One region of the Pseudomonas sp. C7.1 genome, then DNA from elsewhere that is predicted to be linked to it. Evidence: predicted binding sites of a transcription regulator. Region 1 holds the regulator's gene; each other region holds the start of a gene.
The links. Region 1 encodes FliA, which starts transcription of late flagellar genes. Its sites were predicted from a motif close to CTAAAGTTTNNNNNNNNNNNGCCGNTAA; they were not measured.

Region 2: AC0T4W_RS13310 (flagellar protein MotY) is a predicted target of FliA. The motif match lies at 2,891-2,918, and genes of this name have one in related genera.
Region 3: motA (flagellar motor stator protein MotA) is a predicted target of FliA. The motif match lies at 3,031-3,058, and genes of this name have one in related genera.

The regions. Positions count from the first base shown of each region.
Region 1 covers NZ_JBWDTL010000003.1:2,217,402-2,224,212, forward strand. Annotated here, with positions in the region: gene AC0T4W_RS13835 (chemotaxis protein CheA) at 1-1,079, opposite strand, end outside; gene AC0T4W_RS13840 (protein phosphatase CheZ) at 1,091-1,879, opposite strand; gene AC0T4W_RS13845 (chemotaxis response regulator CheY) at 1,899-2,273, opposite strand; gene fliA (RNA polymerase sigma factor FliA) at 2,371-3,117, opposite strand; gene fleN (flagellar synthesis regulator FleN) at 3,114-3,944, opposite strand; gene flhF (flagellar biosynthesis protein FlhF) at 4,022-5,323, opposite strand; gene flhA (flagellar biosynthesis protein FlhA) at 5,339-6,811, opposite strand, start outside.
Region 2 covers NZ_JBWDTL010000003.1:2,102,412-2,109,222, reverse strand. Annotated here, with positions in the region: gene AC0T4W_RS13325 (NAD-glutamate dehydrogenase) at 1-913, shown strand, start outside; gene rnt (ribonuclease T) at 1,029-1,703, opposite strand; gene pyrC (dihydroorotase) at 1,700-2,746, opposite strand; gene AC0T4W_RS13310 (flagellar protein MotY) at 2,952-3,875, shown strand; gene AC0T4W_RS13305 (argininosuccinate synthase) at 4,213-5,430, shown strand; gene gloA (lactoylglutathione lyase) at 5,568-5,960, shown strand; gene AC0T4W_RS13295 (crotonase/enoyl-CoA hydratase family protein) at 6,386-6,811, opposite strand, start outside.
Region 3 covers NZ_JBWDTL010000003.1:3,177,775-3,184,585, forward strand. Annotated here, with positions in the region: gene rsgA (small ribosomal subunit biogenesis GTPase RsgA) at 1-970, shown strand, start outside; gene motB (flagellar motor protein MotB) at 1,093-2,115, opposite strand; gene motA (flagellar motor stator protein MotA) at 2,124-2,975, opposite strand; gene AC0T4W_RS18340 (HDOD domain-containing protein) at 3,095-4,609, shown strand; gene AC0T4W_RS18345 (rhodanese-like domain-containing protein) at 4,655-5,470, shown strand; gene asd (archaetidylserine decarboxylase) at 5,534-6,394, shown strand; gene AC0T4W_RS18355 (molecular chaperone) at 6,626-6,811, shown strand, end outside.

The sequences.
Region 1 (6,811 bases):
ATGATTTCATCCAGCCGTGCGGTATCGACCCGTACAGTGGTTTCCGCCTCGCTAGGCGGTGCAGCCTTCTCGGCTATAGGCGCGACGGCCGGAGCAGCAGGCGCCTTGGCAGGTTCCGCCTTGGCAGCAGGTTTTGCGGCGGGTTTTGCGGCGGCCTTGGCGGGCTCAGCAGGCTTGGCGGCAGGCGCTGGTGCAGCAGGTTTGATCGCTTCAGGCTCGACAAATTTGCCTTTACCATGCAGTTGATCAAGCAAATCTTCGAATTCATCGTCGGTAATATCACCGCTCGGCGCAGCAGCTGGCTCAGCTTTGGCCGCAGGTGCGGCAGGCGCTGCTACAGCAGGCGGCGGAACAAACTGGCCTTTACCATGCAACTGATCGAGCAGCGATTCAAACTCATCATCAGTGATTTCATCACCGGGTGCCGCTACAGGCTTGGCTGCAACAGGAGCAGTAGGTGCGGCTGCAACGTCAGACGCTACGAACTGACCTTTGCCATGTAGTTGGTCAAGCAGAGACTCGAACTCATCATCGGTGATTTCATCACTGCTGGCAGCACTAGGTGCTTGTGCTGGCGACTCATCCAAGGCGCCCAGTAAGTGTTCGAATTCACTGTCGGTGATATCGCCTGCAGCTTGCTCCACTTCTGGTTCAGGCTCGGCTTCAACAGGCACGGGCTCAGCGGCACCTGCAGGCTCAGCCAGGCGAGCCAAAGCGGCCAGCAGCGCTGGAGTGGCGGGAGTGAGATCGGTGCGTTCACGCACCTCGGTGAACATGCTGTTGACGGCATCCAGTGCTTCGAGCACCACATCCATCAACTCGGAATCGACGCGCCGCTCACCCTTGCGCAGGATGTCGAAGACGTTTTCTGCGATATGGCAGCACTCCACCAGCTCGTTGAGCTGGAGAAAACCGGCACCACCTTTGACGGTATGAAACCCGCGAAAAATAGCGTTGAGCAGATTCATGTCGTCCGGGCGACTTTCCAGCTCTACGAGCTGCTCGGACAGTAGTTCAAGAATCTCGCCGGCCTCTACCAGGAAGTCCTGGAGGATTTCTTCATCGGCGCCGAAGCTCATAAGACGTGCTCCTAAAATCCCAGGCTGGAAAGCAGGTCGTCGACATCATCCTGATTGGATGCGACGTCTTCACGCTTATCGGCATGAATCTGCGGACCTTCACCACTGGAAGGCTCTTTTTGTTTTTCTTGCTCGGCGCGGAGCAACTCATGGTTGTGCTCAATGCCGGCAAACTGGTCCACCTGACTGGCCATCAACACCAACTTCAGCAGATTGCTTTCCACTTCAGTCACCAGCTGCGTGACACGCTTGATCACTTGACCGGTCAGGTCCTGATAGTCCTGAGCCAGCAAAATATCGTTGAGGTGCCCAGACAATTTGGCACCATCGCGCTCACTGCGCGCCAGAAACAGCTCAACACGCTTGGCCAGTTCACGGAAGCCATCGGCGCTCATTTCGCGGCGCATAAAGCGCCCCCAGTCAGCACTCAGGCTTTGCGCTTCATCGCTGAGGTCGTTAACCAACGGCGCACTCTGCTCGACCAGATCCATGGTGCGATTGGCCGCTTTTTCGGTCATCGTTACCACGTAATTCAGACGCTCAGTAGCATCGGTGATTTGCGAAACCTCCGTGGCATGCGGCATACGGGGGTCGAGCTGGAAATTGACGATGGCATTATGCAGCTCACGGGTCAGCTTACCGACCTCGTGATACAGGCCACGATCACGCACCTTGTTAAGCTCATGTATCAGTTCTACCGCTTCACCAAATTTGCCTTGTTCCAGGCTGTCTACCAGTTGGCGAGCGTTGTGTTTCAGAGTCGACTCAAGATCACCCTGAACGGAATCTTTATGTTCCATAGCACCCTCATGGCAGACATCAGCCGTTGACTCGCTCGAAGATCTTTTCAATCTTCTCTTTCAGTACCTGGGCGGTGAACGGCTTGACCACATAACCGTTAACCCCAGCCTGGGCTGCCTCGATGATCTGATCACGCTTGGCTTCTGCGGTAACCATCAACACCGGCAGAGTTTTCAAGCGCTCATCGGCGCGCACCGCGCGCAGCAGGTCAATACCGGTCATGCCGGGCATGTTCCAGTCCGTCACCAAAAAGTCAAAACTGCCGCTTTGCAGCATGGGCAGCGCAGTGACGCCATCATCGGCTTCCGCTGTGTTGGTGAACCCCAAGTCACGCAGGAGGTTCTTGATGATCCGTCGCATCGTTGAAAAGTCATCAACGATGAGGATTTTCATGTTCTTGTCCAAGTCGACCTCCGTACAGTCCCAAACGCACCCAGCAACCTGCATGCGCTTTTAATCGTGAAACCGGCCTAGCGATAACGAATGCTGTTCAATGTGCGCGCCACTCACCCAAACGAGCGCGTAAACGAGCGGCACACTGACTGTGTAGCTGGCTTACACGAGATTCGCTAACCCCCAACACCTCGCCGATCTCTTTAAGATTCAATTCTTCATCGTAATATAGCGCTAACACTAGACGCTCGCGCTCCGGCAGGTTGGCAATGGCATCCGCCAGGGCCGCCTGAAAGCGTTCATCTTCCAGATCACGAGAAGGTTCAAGGTGGTTGCTGCCCGCGTCTTCACCCAGCCCACCGTGCTCACCGTCCTGTAACAGGTCGTCGAAACTGAACAGACGGCTGCCTAAAGTGTCGCCAAGAATGCCGTAGTAATCCTCGAGACTCAATTGGAGTTCGGCCGCAACCTCTTGATCTTTAGCGTCTCTGCCGGTTCTGGCTTCAATTTTTCTAATCGCATCACTGACCATGCGACTATTGCGGTGCACCGAACGGGGTGCCCAATCACCTTTACGCACTTCATCAAGCATAGAGCCGCGAATACGAATACCTGCAAATGTCTCGAAACTGGCGCCTTTACTGGAGTCGTATTTTTTTGACGCTTCGAGCAGGCCGATCATCCCGGCCTGAATCAGATCGTCAACCTGCACATTAGCCGGTAGCCGGGCCAACAGGTGATAGGCAATGCGTTTGACCAGAGGCGCGTAGCGCTCGATCAACTGGTGCTGGGAGTCCTGCGCCTGCGCCTTGCTATACATACGAAGTCCAGAGGCTGCTGTCATATGGCCGTATCTGCGATCGGTTGCTGCACCAGACGCTCAACGAAAAATTCCAAATGGCCGCGCGGGTTGGCCGGTAACGGCCAAGCGTCGACTTTCTGGGCTATCGCCTTAAACGCCAGCGCACACTTCGAGCGCGGGAAGGCTTCGTAGACCGCACGCTGCTTCTGCACGGCCTTGCGTACTGACTCGTCGTAAGGCACCGCACCTACATATTGCAGGGCAACGTCGAGAAAACGATCAGTGACTTTGGTTAGCTTAGCAAAGAGGTTGCGACCTTCCTGCGGGCTGTGGGCCATATTGGCCAATACGCGAAAACGATTCATGCCGTGGTCACGGTTGAGCAGCTTAATCAGCGCGTAGGCGTCGGTGATCGAGGTCGGCTCATCACACACTACCACCAGTACTTCCTGGGCGGCGCGCACAAAACTAACCACGCCATCACCGATGCCGGCTGCGGTGTCGATAATCAGCACATCGAGGTTGTCGCTGATATCGCTGAAGGCCTGGATCAGCCCCGCATGTTGCATCGGAGTCAACTGCACCATGCTCTGAATACCAGACGCTGCCGGTACGATACGAATGCCGCCCGGCCCCTGCAGCAACACATCACGCAGTTCGCACTCGCCACTGATGACGTCTTCCAGAGTGCGTTTGGCGCTCAGGCCAAGCAGCACATCGACGTTGGCCAAGCCCAGGTCGGCGTCCATCAGCATCACCCGGCGGCCGAGATCAGCCAGGGCCAACGCCAAGTTCACCGAGACGTTGGTCTTACCGACGCCACCTTTGCCGCCAGTCACCGCAATCACCTGTACGGGATGCATACCCATATTTCTAAACACCTTGTCTAACTTCGACTGGAGCCACTTGGCCGGCTAAGCGCGGTTCAATCCCAACAGCCTGACGCTTAGCTGACGCGCCGTGCGGGTTGCTGGTAAAGGCCGGCAAAAATCTCCGCCATCGTATCCTCACTTGGATCCTGGGTCGCCTGCAGCCCTACAGCTCGGCTAACCAATTGATGACTGCGAGGTATCTGCAGGTCATCGGGAATGCGTGGCCCATCAGTGAGATAGGCTACCGGTAGACGCTGGCTAATAGCCAGTCCTAAAACCTCACCCAGGCTGGTGGCTTCATCTGCTTTGGTCAGGATGCAGCCAGACAAGCCGCAGCGCTTATAACTATGGTAGGCGGCTTTTAGCACTTGGCCCTGGCTAGTAGCGGCCATTACCAGATAATTTTTTGCGTTGACGCCGCGGCTGGCCAGGGTTTCCAGCTGCATGCGCAAGGCCGGATCGTTAGCCGGCAGGCCGGCTGTATCGATCAGCACCACACGCTTGCGCGCCAGCGGGGCCAGAGCCTGGGTCAAAGACTGCCCCGGATCGACCAGGGTCACCGGAACATTGAGAATGCGCCCCAGGGTCTTGAGTTGCTCCTGAGCACCGATGCGGTAGCTATCCAGGCTAACCAGGGCAATATGCTGCGCGCCGTACTTGAGCACGTAACGCGCAGCCAGCTTGGCCAGGGTGGTGGTTTTACCCATGCCGGCCGGGCCGACCAGAGCGATCACACCGCCCTCTTCCATCGGCTCCTGCTTCGGCGTCTTGATCGCGTGAGCCAGATGCGCCAGCAGCATGCGCCAGGCCTGGCGGGGCTCTGTCAGGGTGTTGACACGCTCCAGCAAGGCTTTCGACAGCTCGGCAGACAGCCCCATGCGCTGCAGGCGGCGCCACAGATTGGCTTGCTGCGGGCGGCGGTTCTGCAATTGGCCCCAGGCAATTGAACCCAACTGCACTTCGATCAACTCACGCAGACCATGCAACTCGAAACGCATGGCGTCCAGGGCACGCTGATCGGTTGCCGCAGCAGGCGCAACCTGAGACTTGCGCATCACGGCAGCCAAGCTGTCAGCAGGCAGGCTGTCGGCAGCGCCAAACAGCTGGCGGTCCTTGCCGGCATCAACCTGGGTGCGGGTGGTCAGCTCGGCCTGGGCCGTGGCGATTTTTGCCTGGGTCTTGCGCAGCTCGGCTTCCAGCGCAGGGTTTGGCTGACGGGCCGGTGCGGCAGGCACCTGATAATCCAGCGCGGCGGTCAGTTCGACACCGCCGGCTACCCGGCGATTGCCAATGATCGAGGCATCGGCACCCAGCTCATCACGCACCAACTTCATGGCGGTACGCATATCGGCGGCGAAAAAGCGTTTGACCTGCATGGCCTGTAACCTCGGTTAGTTCTGCCCCACCGTGGCAACGATGGTGACCTGCTTGTTATCCGGAATTTCCTGGTATGCCAGTACATGGATACTCGGAACCGCCAGCCGCGCGAATCGCGAGAGCATCGCCCGGACCGGACCGGCCACCAGCAGTATCACTGGCTTGCCGAGCATCTCCTGGCGCTGCGCCGCTTCCACCAGGGAACGCTGCAGCTTCTCGGCCATGCCAGGCTCCAGGAGGATGCCCTCCTCGGAGCCTTGACCGGCCTTCTGAATACTGTTGAGCAATATCTGTTCCAACCTGGGTTCAAGGGTGATCACAGGCAGCTCCAGCTCTAGTCCCACAATGCTTTGCACGATTGCACGGGCCAACGCGACACGCACCGCCGCCACCATCGCGGCGGGATCTTGACTCTTGACCGCGACATTGGCGATGGCCTCGGCGATGGTGCGGATATCGCGCACTGGCACCTGCTCCTGCAGCAAGGTCTGCAGCACTTTGAGTAAGGTCGACAGGGTAATCATCCCCGGCACCAGCTCCTCGGCCAGCTTGGGCGAACTTTTGGCCAGCAGCTGCATAAGCTGCTGTACTTCTTCGTGACCAAGCAGCTCATGAGCGTGCTTGTGCAGCACCTGGTTGAGGTGGGTGGCGACCACGGTGCTGGCGTCCACCACGGTGTAGCCGAGTGACTGCGCCTGATCGCGCTGAGTCGGGTCAATCCACACCGCCTCCAGGCCAAAGGCCGGGTCTTTGGCGGCGATGCCGTTAAGCGGGCCGAACACCTGGCCAGGATTGATCGCTAACTCACGATCCGGATACACCTCAGCCTCGGCCACACTGACGCCCATCAGCGTCAGGCGATAGGCATTGGGCTGCAGATCGAGATTGTCGCGAATATGCACCGAGGGCATGAGAAAGCCCATCTCCTGGGAGAGCTTCTTGCGTACGCCCTTAATCCGCGCCAGCAGCTGGCCACCCTGATTGCGATCCACCAGCGGAATCAGGCGATAGCCCACTTCCAGACCGACCATATCCACCGGCGTCACATCGTCCCAGCCCAGTTCCTTGACTTCCTGGCTCTTCTGCGCCGGCAGCAATTCCTGCTGACGCTGCACTTCCTTGATCTCGTTTTCCTTGGTCGCACGTTGCTTGTTGGCAATCCAGTAAGCAGCGCCAGCAGCCACCAGGCCCAGGCTGATAAAGGAAAAATGCGGCATGCCGGGCACCAGGCCCATGGCAATCATGACCGCAGCCGTCACCGCCAGCGCGCGCGGCGAAGCAAACATCTGCCGATTAACCTGGGCACCCATGTCTTCCGAACTGGATACGCGGGTCACCATGATCGCTGCGGCAGTCGACAGCAGCAGCGAAGGAATCTGCGCCACCAGACCATCACCGATGGTCAGCAGGGTGTAGATGCGCCCGGCATCAACAAAACTCAGAGAGTGCTGGAACATGCCGATGGCGATACCGCCGATCAGGTTGAT
Region 2 (6,811 bases), 110 kb from region 1:
CGCCTTCCCGCCGCTGTTAGCGAAGAAGTTTGGCGAACAGATGCGTCGCCATCGCCTCAAGCGCGAGATCGTCAGCACGCAGATCGCCAACGATCTGGTCAACCATATGGGCATCACCTTCGTGCAGCGCTTGAAGGAGTCCACTGGTATGAGCGCGGCGAATGTCGCCGGTGCCTATGTGATTGTGCGTGACCTGTTCCGCCTGCCGCATTGGTGGCAGCAGATCGAAGCGCTGGACTACAAAGTGCCTGCCGAGCTGCAGTTGCAGTTGATGGACGAGCTGATGCGTCTGGGCCGCCGTACTACCCGCTGGTTCCTGCGCAACCGCCGCAATGATCTGGACGCTGCCCGCGATGTGGCGCATTTTGCGCCGCGCATCGAAGCACTGGTCGGCCGTCTGGACGAGCTGCTCGAAGGTCCGGCCCGTGAACAGTGGCTGGCGCGCTTCCAGGCGTATGTCGAAGCCGGCGTGCCAGAAGAGCTGGCGCGCGTGGTCGCCGGTACCAGCCATCTGTACACCCTGCTGCCAATCATCGAAGCGTCGGACGTGACCGGGCAGGAGCCGGATCGGGTCGCGGCGGCGTACTTCGCCGTTGGCGGGTCGTTGGAGCTGTCCTGGTACTTGCAGCAGATCACCAGCCTGCCGGTGGAAAACAACTGGCAAGCGCTGGCCCGTGAAGCCTTCCGCGATGACCTGGACTGGCAGCAGCGCGCCATCACCGTGTCGGTCCTGCAAATGGCCGAAGGCCCAGCGGATATCGAAGAGCGCGCCGCCGTGTGGCTGGATCAACACCGCCGTCTGGTGGACCGCTGGAAGGTCATGTTGGGCGAACTGCGCGCGGCCACCAACACCGATTACGCCATGTACGCCGTGGCTAACCGCGAGTTGATGGACTTGGCGCAAAGCGCCTGAGAGAAGCAGCGCAGGCCTGGCCTGCGCTGCTCCTGAAGCAATAAAAAGCCCCGCCAAGTGCGGGGCTTTTTATTGGGCAGGGCCGACGCGCAGCAGATCGTTGCCTTGCACCTACTTACTCGTCGAAGTCCATCCAGCCGCCCATCTCCTTCCAGCGATTGACGATGCCGCAGAACAGCTCGGCAGTCTTTTCGGTGTCGTAACGAGCCGAGTGTGCTTCCTTGCCGTCGAAGTCGATGCCGGCGGCTTGACAGGCCTTGGCCAGTACGGTCTGGCCGTAAGCCAAGCCGGCCAGGGTGGCGGTGTCGAAGCTCGAAAAGGGGTGGAAGGGGTTGCGCTTGATCTCGCAACGGGCCACTGCCGCGTTAAGAAAGCCCAGGTCGAAACTGCTGTTGTGGCCGACCAGAATCGCCCGTTTGCAGCCGTTGGCTTTCAACGACTTGCGCAGACCACGGAAGATTTCCGTCAGTGCATGTTCTTCGCTGACTGCCATACGCAGCGGGTGGTCAAGTTTGATGCCGGTGAAGTCCAGCGCCGCCTGTTCGATATTTGCGCCTTCAAACGGTTCGATGCGGAAAAATTGGGTGTGCTCCGGATAAAGAAAACCGCCTTCGTCCATGCCGATGGTGGTGGCGGCAATCTCCAGCAAGGCATCGGTGGTGCAATTGAAGCCGCCGGTTTCCACATCCACGACTACCGGCAGGTAGCCACGAAAGCGCGCGGCCATCGGGTGGCGCGGGGCTGAATGGCTATTGTTCTCGGTTTCGTCGTCGTACAGGTCTTCACTCACGCTTGGCGCTCCAGCAAACGCCAGCGCAGGGTTTCACCGGCGCGCAGCGGGATAACGGTTTGATCGCCCAGCGGCAAGCTGGCCGGTGCGGTCCAGTCTTCACGCACCAGGGTGATGGTGTCGCTGTTACGCGGCAGGCCATAGAAATCCGGGCCGTTGAGGCTGGCGAAAGCTTCCAGTTTGTCCAGCGCATTGCGCTGTTCGAAGGCCTCGGCATACATCTCGATGGCCGCATAGGCGGTGTAGCAGCCGGCGCAGCCGCAAGCGGCTTCCTTGGCGTGCTTGGCGTGCGGCGCCGAGTCGGTGCCGAGGAAGAACTTGGCGTTACCACTGGTAGCCGCATCCAGCAGGGCGTCCTGATGAGTGTTGCGCTTGAGGATCGGCAGGCAGTAGAAGTGCGGACGAATACCGCCAACCAGCATATGGTTGCGGTTGTACAACAGGTGGTGGGCGGTAATGGTCGCGCCGACGTTGGCCGAAGCGCTTTGCACAAACTCAACCGCATCGCGGGTGGTGATGTGTTCGAACACCACTTTCAGGGTCGGGAAACGCTCCACCACCCGTACCAGATGCTCATTAATAAAGGCCTTCTCGCGGTCGAATACATCGATCTCGCTGCGCGCCACTTCGCCGTGCACCAGCAGCGGCAGGCCAACTTCGGCCATGGCTTCGAGCACCGGGAAAATCGTGTCGATGCTGGTTACGCCAGAGTCGGAGTTGGTGGTCGCGCCGGCCGGGTAGAGCTTGGCCGCATGGACAAAGCCCGAGGCCTTGGCCGTGCGCACATCGTCAGGCTGGGTCAGGTCGGTGAGGTACAGCACCATCAGCGGCTCGAAGCGGCTACCGGCAGGTCGGGCGCTGAGAATGCGCTGGCGATAAGCATCGGCTTCGCTGGCGTTGCGCACCGGCGGCACCAGGTTGGGCATGATGATGGCGCGGCCGAAGGTGCGGGCTACATCGGCGACGGTATACGGCAGAACGCCACCGTCGCGCAGGTGGATGTGCCAGTCGTCGGGACGCAGCAGGGTAAGGCGGTCAGTCATGGAAGCTTCCAGGCGGGCAAAACGTGGCGAGAATGCTACCGGAAAAGCCCCCAGGCAGCACGCTGAAAGCGGGCATGGCGGGTAAAGCTGACTGAAGGCAGGGTTGTACTGTGGCCCTGTCTGTACAAGCGGTATAAAGCGCTGCTCAAGTTTTCCGCCGTGGCACCGATAGACAGAGGGTAAGCCGTATTCCCTGGAGTCTGTCGTGCGACCCTATCCGCTCGTGGTTTTTTGCCTGCTGGCAAGCCAGCCCGTCCTGGCCATCAGTTTCCAGACCCGCCTGGAGAAGATCGAGTGGCAGGTCGAAGGCGATCAGTTCGAGTGCCGTCTGTCGCAACCTATCACCGATTTCGGCTCCGGGGTGTTTGTGCGTCGGGCGGGCGAACAGGTCACTTTCAGCCTGAAAGCCCGTGAACGCTGGCTGGGGGCCGGTAATGCTACCTTGCTGGCAGCAGCGGCGCCCTGGCAGCCAGGGCGCGGTGATATCAACCTAGGCTCGGTCAACGTGGTGCCCGCCGAGGTGCTCTTCAACAGTTCCCAGGAGCAGGGCGCACGTTTGCTCACCGGCTTGCTGGAAGGGCGCAGCCCCGTGGTGAAACATCGCGCCGCCGTGGGTGGTGATGCGGTTGAGGTGCGTTTGCTGCCGGCCAAATTCAACAAGGCTTACAACGAGTACTTAGCGTGCACGGCCAAGTTGCTGCCGGTGAATTTCGATCAGGTCCGCAAGAGTCAGGTCGGCTTTCCGGGCGGCGGTATCAATCTTGAACCGCTGGCCCAGGCCAAGCTGGATATTATTCTGAGCTTTCTCAAGGCCGACCCCAGCGTTAATCGCATCCAGCTCGATGGCCATGCTGACAATAGCGGCAATCGCCTGACCAACCGCGACTTGTCGCGCCGCCGCGCGCTGGCGGTGATGGAATACCTCAAGGCCAGCGGTATTCCCGCCGAGCAGATCACCCTGCGTTTTCATGGTGAGCGCTACCCGGTGGCGCCCAATAACAATGAAGCCAATCGGGCGAAGAATCGCCGGGTAAGCATTCTTCTCGACCGAGTGCCGGAAGCGGCAGTGCCCCCTGCGCCGACCACCGAGCCTGGGCCTGCTGCGGCTGACCCTGCTGCCACCTCCTAGGCGGCCGTTGAAGAACTACCTATGTTTTCAACGACCCTCTAGGAGCCTGTCGGACTTGACACTGTTCTACTGCGGAAAAGCCGGACTCGGCCATTTTTGCTGCTCTTTCTCGTTAAATAGCTCGCTATTCGCCTCGAAAGACCAACAAAACTGACTCGATCCGGACTTTCCCTCGCTACGAACGGTCAAGCCCGACAGGCTCCTAGCGCCTGCTACGCCTCTGTTGTCCAACAATTATCCGTCGCTTGGTCGTCACAAGCTGTCGCGCCTCTGTAAATCAGGCGGCATGGGCAGTAGAATCACGGGTTTTCCCGCACAACCCCGTGGAGTTGATGGCATGGCCGACGTAAACAAGGTAGTCCTGGCATATTCCGGTGGCCTGGACACTTCCGTGATCCTCAAGTGGCTGCAAGACACCTATAACTGCGAAGTGGTGACCTTCACTGCGGACCTCGGCCAGGGTGAGGAAGTCGAGCCGGCCCGCGCCAAGGCTCAGGCCATGGGCGTTAAAGAAATTTACATCGACGACCTGCGCGAAGAGTTCGTGCGCGATTTCGTCTACCCGATGTTCCGCGCCAACACCGTCTACGAAGGCGAGTACCTGCTGGGCACCTCCATCGCCCGTCCGCTGATTGCCAAGCGCCTGATCGAAATCGCCAACGAGACCGGTGCCGACGCCATTTCCCACGGCGCCACTGGCAAGGGCAACGACCAGGTGCGTTTCGAGCTGGGTGCCTACGCGCTCAAGCCCGGCGTAAAAGTGATTGCCCCGTGGCGCGAGTGGGACCTGCTGTCGCGCGAGAAGCTGATGGACTACGCCGAGAAGCACGCCATCCCAATCGAGCGTCACGGCAAGAAGAAGTCGCCGTACTCCATGGATGCAAACCTGCTGCACATCTCCTATGAAGGCGGCGTGCTGGAAGACACCTGGACCGAGCACGAAGAAGACATGTGGAAATGGACTGTCTCCCCCGAGGCAGCGCCAGACGCACCGACCTATATTGAGCTGACCTACCGTGCCGGTGACATCGTCGCCATCGACGGTAAGGCAATGAGCCCGGCAACCGTGCTGGCTGAACTGAACCGCATCGGCGGCGAGAATGGCATCGGTCGTCTGGATATCGTCGAGAACCGCTTCGTCGGCATGAAGTCCCGCGGCTGCTACGAGACCCCCGGCGGCACCATCATGCTCAAAGGTCACCGCGCCATCGAGTCGATCACCCTGGACCGCGAAGTCGCGCACCTGAAAGACGAGCTGATGCCCAAGTACGCCAGCTTGATCTATAACGGTTTCTGGTGGAGCCCTGAGCGTCTGATGCTGCAACAGATGATCGACGCCTCCCAGGCCAACGTGAACGGCGTAGTGCGCATGAAACTGTACAAGGGCAACGTGATCATCACCGGGCGCAAGTCCGATGACTCGCTGTTCGACGCCAATATCGCCACCTTCGAAGAAGATGGCGGTGCCTACAACCAGCAGGACGCAGCCGGCTTTATCAAGCTTAACGCCCTGCGCATGCGCATCGCGGCGGGTAAAGGGCGCAAGATGCTCTAAGGCTGTTGTAGGAGCGAGCTTGCTCGCGAAGCGATCGCGAGCAAGCTCGCTCCTACAGACGAAGCTCACAGCCCCGGCCATAAGCCGGGGTTTGCATTTATAAGCCCGCAAGATGGGCAATGATGAGGAGACACCTGATGAGACTGCTGCACACCATGCTGCGCGTCGGCGATATGGATAAATCCATCGCGTTCTACACCGAAGTGCTGGGCATGACCCTGTTACGCCGTAAGGACTACCCAGAAGGGCAATTCACCCTAGCCTTCGTCGGCTACGGCGATGAAGCGCACAATAGCGTGATCGAGCTGACCCACAACTGGGGTGTGGACAGTTACGAACTGGGCAGCGGCTACGGCCATATCGCCCTGGAAGTAGCCGACGTGTACAAGGCTTGCGAAGACATCCGTGCCCGTGGCGGCAAGATCACCCGTGAGCCGGGGCCGATGAAGCACGGCACCAGCATTTTGGCGTTTGTGGAAGATCCGGATGGCTACAAAATCGAGCTGTTGTCGCCATCGCGCAAGGACTGAGCGACTCCCTGCTTCATCGGGAAACTCGGTAGGTGGACTCTGGGGTTTTTGGCAAAATTAGGACGCCTTTCTCCGGGCGTCTCTACTCGTCCATCTCCAGCTCGAAACGAGCCAGCGTGCGTCTGATCTCATCCCGCTTCTCAGTGGAAATCGGTGTGTCACGCCTCACCGTCACGCGCCTTGCGGTAGGGTCGTTACATCGCACATGTGCGCCCATCAGCAGGTCATCCATCAGCGCTTGTCCAGACCGTGATGGTATGCAGGAGCTGTTGTTGGATGAGGCAGTAGACATCAACGTATCTCCGTCCTTTTGAAGGGATTAACCGCTGCACAGCGGCAGGCCGAAGAAGGCCGCTATGATGACGCAGCGATCAGGATGGCCGACTACTGGGCCTTGTATCGGCCAGGGAGGTGGTGGCGCAGGGTTACTGATTCAATCGTGCCTCCAGCTCCTTGATCAGTTCACGAGCCTCCCCCCGCTCAGGGATCGGACGCCCGCTATCGCGCCACTGTACGGCGGCCTTGAATCCTTCCGCCTGGGCGTAGCGGCGGAACCAGACGCCTTCCGGGTTGTGCCGGGTGATGCCATCGAAGACGGTGGCCATCATCTGGGTCTGCTCCAGCCCCATGGTCAGCATCACCTGGTTCACTACCATCTTGTGCATGGCCAGATGCGACTTGGGAACACCGGCAATTCGCTCAGCAAGTTTCATGGTCGCTGCGTCCAGGTCCTCTCTCGGCACCACTTCGTTGGCCAGCCCCCAGGCGGCAGCCGTGAGTCCATCGATGGGATCGCCCGTGAACATGAGCTGCTTGGCCCTCGCGAAACCGAGGCGGAATGTCCACATGGC
Region 3 (6,811 bases), 960 kb from region 1:
TGCCGCCCGCGCCGCCAAGCGCGAGTCGCAGGCTGTACAAACGCTTGAGGGCGGTGACCTCGGCCCGGAACAAACCGGCCTGGTGATCGCTCACTTCGGCGTGCAGATCGAAGTTGAAGCACTGGATGGCGAACTGGCCGGCCAGGTATTTCGCTGCCACCTACGCGCCAACCTGCCGACCATGGTCACCGGTGACCAAGTGGTGTGGCGCGCCGGCAACCAGGGCATTGGCGTAATCGTCGCGCAACTGCCGCGCAGCACCGAACTCTGTCGCCCGGACCCTCGCGGCCAGCTCAAGCCGGTAGCGGCCAACGTCGATTTGCTCGTGATTGTTTTCGCGCCGCTGCCTGAGCCACACGCCAACCTGATCGACCGTTACCTGGTGGCTGCCGAGCACGCCGGTATCCGCCCCCTATTACTGCTGAATAAAGCCGACCTGATTGATGAGCAAAACGCTGTGGCACTTAACGCCATGCTCGGCGTTTACCGTCAGCTGGGTTATCAGCTGCTGGAGGTATCGGCGCATCAGGGTGACGGCATGGAGCAACTCAAGCAGCAGCTTGACGGGCATGTCAGTGTGTTTGTGGGGCAGTCCGGGGTGGGTAAATCCTCGCTGGTAAACAGCCTGCTACCCGATGTCGACACCCGCGTGGGTCCGCTTTCGGAGCAATCCGGTCTGGGCACTCACACCACCACAACCGCACGCCTGTTCCACTTCCCCGGCGGCGGCGAGCTGATCGACTCACCCGGTATTCGCGAATTCGGCCTGGTGCATGTCAGCCGCGACGATGTCGAAGCGGGCTTTATCGAGTTTCACGACCTGATCGGCCAATGCCGCTTTCGCGACTGCAAACACGACCGCGAGCCGGGCTGCGCCCTACTCAAAGCCCTGGAAGACGGTCGCCTGCACCCGCAGCGCATGGCCAGTTACCGGCAAATCCTGGCTAGCCTGCCAGAAGCCGAGTACTGAGAAAATCGCCGGGAGCGATTTTTAACGTCGCGCCGCGACGGCCCGTAGGGTGTCAGCCAGGAAGGGCAGACACATCAACAAGAAGGCCGCGATATATCGCGGCCCTTTGCCTGCAGCGCAGCTCATTCAGCGGGCTGATCGAACTGCAACACGCCTTCCTCGAAGATATTCAAGCGCTCGCGCAACTGCGCACCGGGCAAGGGATCGCCTGGCGCGGCTGGCGCAGCTGTATCCGGCACCACAGGTTCAGCGCCTGGCTCTGCAGGCGCATCGCCTGTGGTGGCATCACTCTGTTCGCCCTCGATGGCGCGCTGGGCTTTCTTGGTCAGCACCACAATATCGATACGCCGGTTGACCGGATTGAGCGGAGCCTCCCGGTCAAACAAGGCCGAGGACGCGTAGCCGACCACCCGCGCCACTTGTTCATCGTCATAGCCGCCAGCAATCAGCACACGCCGCGCCGCATTGGCGCGATCAGAGGACAGCTCCCAGTTACCGTAGCCACCACGCCCGACAAAGGGCGCCGCATCGGTATGGCCACTGACGCTGATTTTGTTCGGCACTGCGGCGATGGTGTCAGTCATGGCCAGCAGAATGTCTTCGAAATAGGGCTGCAAGCGCGCGCTACCGGAGGCAAACATCGGCCTATTCGCAGCATCCATGATCTGGATACGCAGGCCATCCTGGGTGATCTCGAAAAGAATCTGATCCTTGAAGTTCTGCAATTGAGGGTTTTCTTCAACCTTGTTCTGCAGCTCCTGCAGCAACAGCTCCAAGCGCTCACGCTCGACTTCTTCGGCTATCGACTCGGCCTGCAACTTATCTACGTCCGCCTGCGCGTCCTCGGCCGGGCTCTTTTCTTCCTGAGGCTGATCATTGAGGGTGCGATCAGGCGAGGGCGTGGGCGTACCGCCCAGGTCAATCACATAGGGGCTGGCACTTTCCGAGAATCCGACAGGGTCCTGAAAGTAGCCGGATATCAGTTTTTTCTGCTCCGGCGTTGCCGTGGTCATCAACCACATCACCATAAAGAACGCCATCATCGCCGTGGCAAAGTCAGCAAAGGCAATTTTCCAGGCACCACCGTGGTGGCCGCCAGCAACCTTTTTAACTCGCTTGACGATAATCGGCTGGTTATTTTCCATGCTGTGTCTTAGCTCCCACGCATGGCCTGTTCAAGCTCTGCGAAGCTAGGACGATGCGCTGGATAAAGCACCTTGCGGGAAAACTCCACAGCCAACGACGGTGGCATACCCGAGGCCGAGGCCACCAGGCCGGCCTTGATCGCTTCGTACACGTTCAACTCTTCCTTGGCATCATGCTCCAGCGAACCGGCCAGCGGACCGAAAAAGCCATAGGACGCCAGAATCCCGAGGAAGGTACCTACTAGAGCGGTACCGACCTTCTCACCAATCTCTGCGTTATCGGCCTCGGCGAGAATCGACATGGTGATCACAATGCCCAGCACCGCCGCCACGATCCCCATGGCCGGCATACCGTCGGCCACCTTGGCCACGGCATGCGCAGGGTGCTCAATCTCTTCTTTGAGACTGGCGATTTCCATATCGAACAGCCCCTCAAGCTCATGCGGCGCCATGTTGCCAGACGACATGATGCGCAGATAATCGCAGATAAAAGCTGTCATCTGCTGGTCTTTCAGGATGCCAGGAAACTTGCTGAAAATCGGGCTGGCAGCGGGGTCTTCGACGTCGGCCTCAATGGCCATCATGCCTTCACGGCGGCTTTTGTTGAGAATCTCGTAAAGCAGCTTGAGCACATCAAGGTAGTACGCATGGGTAAAGCGCGAGCTGAACATGCTCAGCGACTTTTTGAACACATGCATAAAGGCGCTGCCCGGGTTGGCCTGCAGAAAAGCCCCCAGTGCCGCACCTCCGATGATCATCACCTCGAAGGGATGGACCAACGACATGAACTGGCCGCCGGAGAGGATAAAGCCGCCCAACACACTGGCGAATACAACAATGATGCCGATGATTTTTGCCATAGAAAGAGACTTGCCAGAGAGGGTAGAAAGGGGCTTTGCAAAACAACCCTTCTATTTATCGGAAGTTTTGCGCGAGACTATAGCCAGTTAAGGTCAAAAGCCAGCTTGTCTCAACCCCCATGCCAAAGCCCACCCACTATCCGCGCACCCTGACAGACTGGCTCAAGCAGCTGGACAGCCAACTATTGCCTGCCTCCATCGACAGCCAAGAAAAACTGCGCCGCGCCCTGGCAGACAGTAATCGCTCGATGCGTGAGCTGGCAGACCTGATGCAGGGCTGCCCAGCGCTGGCACTCAGCGTCTTGCGTGAAGCCAACCGCAAAAGCAGCGGGCTGAGCGAGCAGACCGAAAGCCTCGAAGCCGCTATCAACCGCCTCGGCATTAAGCGCACCGAAGATCTACTCCATCAGCTGCCTGCCCTCCCCGAGCAGGAGCTGCCCAAAGCGCTCAGGCAAATCCAGCTGATCAGCCAGCATGCTAGCCACCAGGCCAACGGTCTGTTTGCCGGGCGCCTGGCACGCCTATGGCAGGAAGTGCACTGGGGTAGCCTGCTGTTTCTTGCACCGATCTGGACCCTGCTCGCCGCCCATCCTGAGCTGTTCGAGGTCTGGGAGCAGCGCGTGCTGGTTAAGGGTGAGGCGGCAGCCAAGGTCGAAAAGGAATTACTGGGCGTGCCGTTGCTGAAGCTGTGCCTGGCCCTAAGTGAGCAGTGGCATTTGCCGGAATGGATCACCCAAGGTTATCGCCTGCTGGTCAGCGACCGGCGCCTGCTGGTCAAGGCGCTGCATATCGCCCGCGACAATGAGCACCCACTACACCAGCAGCAAATTCTCGACGCCGACAACAACCTGCGCCGCTGGCTGACTCATCCAGCTAACAGCATTTTGCTGGCCAACGGCCTGGCGCTTTCTGCGCACTACGCCTGGAACAGCGCGCACAGCTTGCGCTGGCAGCGCCTGACCGGTTTATTCCTGCAACTGCCGCTCGATAACGTGCAGCAATTGCTGCACCAGAACGCCGTCAGCAGCGCCCGGCAAATTCCCGGCAACGACCTCTGGCACCCGGCCGAAGCGCTGCTCTGGCCGTGGCAGGCGCGGCACCTGCAAGCCACAGTCGAGCAGCCCAAGCCTGCTGTCGTCAGCGAGTGGCGCCAGCAATGCGCGCAACTGCTCGCCCAACCCAGTGCATTTACCAATGTGCTGCAGCTCACCGCCTGCGCCAACCAAGCCATCCAGGCCTGCGGTATGCAGCGTGTGCTGATTCTGCTGGCCGACCGCAACCACACGCGCCTGATCACTCAGCAGCAGAGCGGCCTGGACAAAGCCGCCGCCAGCCTCAGCCTTGACCCGCAGCAAAGCCAAGTGTTGCGCCGCCTGCTCAGCGCCCCGGCACAACTCAAACTGACCCCGGCCAACATCGCGCAGTTTTCCGCGATGCTGCCCGGCTCGCTGAAAAGCCTGTTCCCCAGCGAACACCTGCTGATCCGCTCCATCGCCAGCAACAACCGCGTGATCATGCTGCTGTTAGCCGACCAGGGCGGCCGGGCGCTAAGCGATACCAGCGTGCAGGGCTTCGGCAAAACCGTGCAATGCATTGAGCGCGCCCTGGCCAGCTTTGCCAGCCGCAGCCGCTAGGCTTTCCGCTACAATCCGTCCCTTCCCCGCCAAAAGAGGCCCGGCATGACCGCCTTCGCTGAGTTGCCCTTGCTGATCGAACCCGCGCAACTGGCCAGCCGCCTGAATGCGCCCGAGCTGATCCTGGTCGACCTGACCAGCAGCGCGCGCTACGCCGCCGGGCACATCCCCGGCGCACGTTTTGTCGACCCCAAACGCACTCAGCTGGGCCAGCCGCCGGCACCCGGTCTGCTGCCGGAGCAAGCACAACTTGAGCAACTGTTCGGCGAACTGGGGCATAACCCCGGTGCAGTCTACGTGGTGTATGACGATGAAGGCGGCGGCTGGGCCGGACGCTTTATCTGGTTGCTAGATGTGATTGGCCACACGCGCTACCACTATCTGGACGGCGGCCTGCAGGCCTGGCTGGCAGAAGAACGCGAGTTCAGCACGGCAGTGCCGCAAGCGGGCGCGCAAGCCGTTAGCCTGAGCATCGATCCGGCACCTACAGCCACTCGCGAATACCTGCAAAGCCGCCTCGGCGCCGCCGACCTGGCCATCTGGGATGCCCGCGCACCCAGTGAATACAGCGGCGAGAAAGTCCTGGCGCAAAAAGCCGGGCATATCCCTGGCGCCATCAACTTCGAATGGACCGCAGGTATGGACCCCGCGCGCGCGCTGCGTATTCGCCAGAACATCCAGGCACAGCTAAACAGCCTCGGTATCACCGCCGAAAAAGAAATCATCACCCACTGCCAAACCCACCATCGCTCCGGCTTCACCTACCTGGTCGCCAAGCTCCTCGGCTATCCACGGGTAAAGGCCTATGCCGGCTCCTGGGGCGAGTGGGGCAACCACCCGGACACTCCGGTCGAGCGTTAGCAGGCTGTTGAAAAACTACCTGCTAAGCACCCGCAGACCGTCAACCCTTTTTAAGGAACGCCAATGAAAGATCGTCTGTTTATCCTCAGCCAGTACCTGCTGCCGCATCACCTGCTCTCGCACCTAATCGGCTGCGCCGCTGAATGCCGCGCGGGCTGGTTCAAGAACCGCCTGATCAGTTGGTTTGCCAAGCAGTACCAAGTCAACATGAGCGAAGCTCAGGTCGAAGACCTGACCGCCTTTGCCCATTTTAATGACTTCTTTACCCGCGCCCTGAAAGACGGCGCCCGCCCGCTCGACAGCAGCCCCGGCGCAGTGCTCTGCCCGGCCGATGGCGCAGTCAGCCAGCTGGGTAAAATCGAACAAGGCCGGGTATTCCAGGCCAAGGGCCACAGCTTCAGCGTGATCGAATTGCTGGGCGGCGACAGCCAGCGCGCTGCAGCTTTTATGGGCGGTGATTTCGCCACCATTTACCTCTCACCCAAGGATTACCACCGCGTGCACATGCCGCTGACCGGCACGCTGAAAGAAATGGTCTACGTGCCAGGCCGGCTATTCTCGGTCAACCAGACCACCGCAGAGAATGTGCCCGAGTTGTTCGCACGCAACGAGCGTGTGGTCTGTTTGTTTGACACCGAGCGCGGCCCGATGGCTGTAGTACTGGTTGGTGCGATGATCGTGGCCTCAATCGAAACCGTCTGGGCGGGCCTGGTCACGCCACCAAAACGCACGCTGAAAACATTCAGTTACGACGAAGCGGCACGCGCGCCAATCATGCTGGAAAAAGGCGCAGAGCTCGGGCGCTTCAAGCTGGGCTCCACCGCCATCGTGCTGTTTGGCCCTGAGCAGGTGCAATGGGCCGCAGAATTGGCCGCCAACAGCCCGGTGCAAATGGGTCAGCGCCTCGCCGCACCACGCGGCTAACCCGCCAAAGCCGGTACTGTCAGTCCATGCGGACAGTGCCGGGACAACTGATCGGCGTGAACCTCTGCCCATGAAAACCAGTCACAACAATTAATTCCAGATGGTTTGCATGCCGCACCAGCTTGGCAACCCGCCAAGGCCATGGCTGCGGGAGGCGCGAGATGCTGCTAAAGTCGAAACATAATTCCTAGACTGATTTGTCTTGCCCGTGTGCTGGAGTATCCGATTTAGATGGATAAACAGAATTCTCACTTGCGCCTGCGCATCACCACGCCGGATAAGCAAAGCCTGTCATTCTGCGAAGCCAGCCCTCGCGATCTAAAAAAATGGGTCGATGGCCTGCCCAAGGCCAATATCGGTGAAACCGCGCGCCTGCTTTATCAGGCATTGGTGGAACTCAACCAACTGCTGACTCCC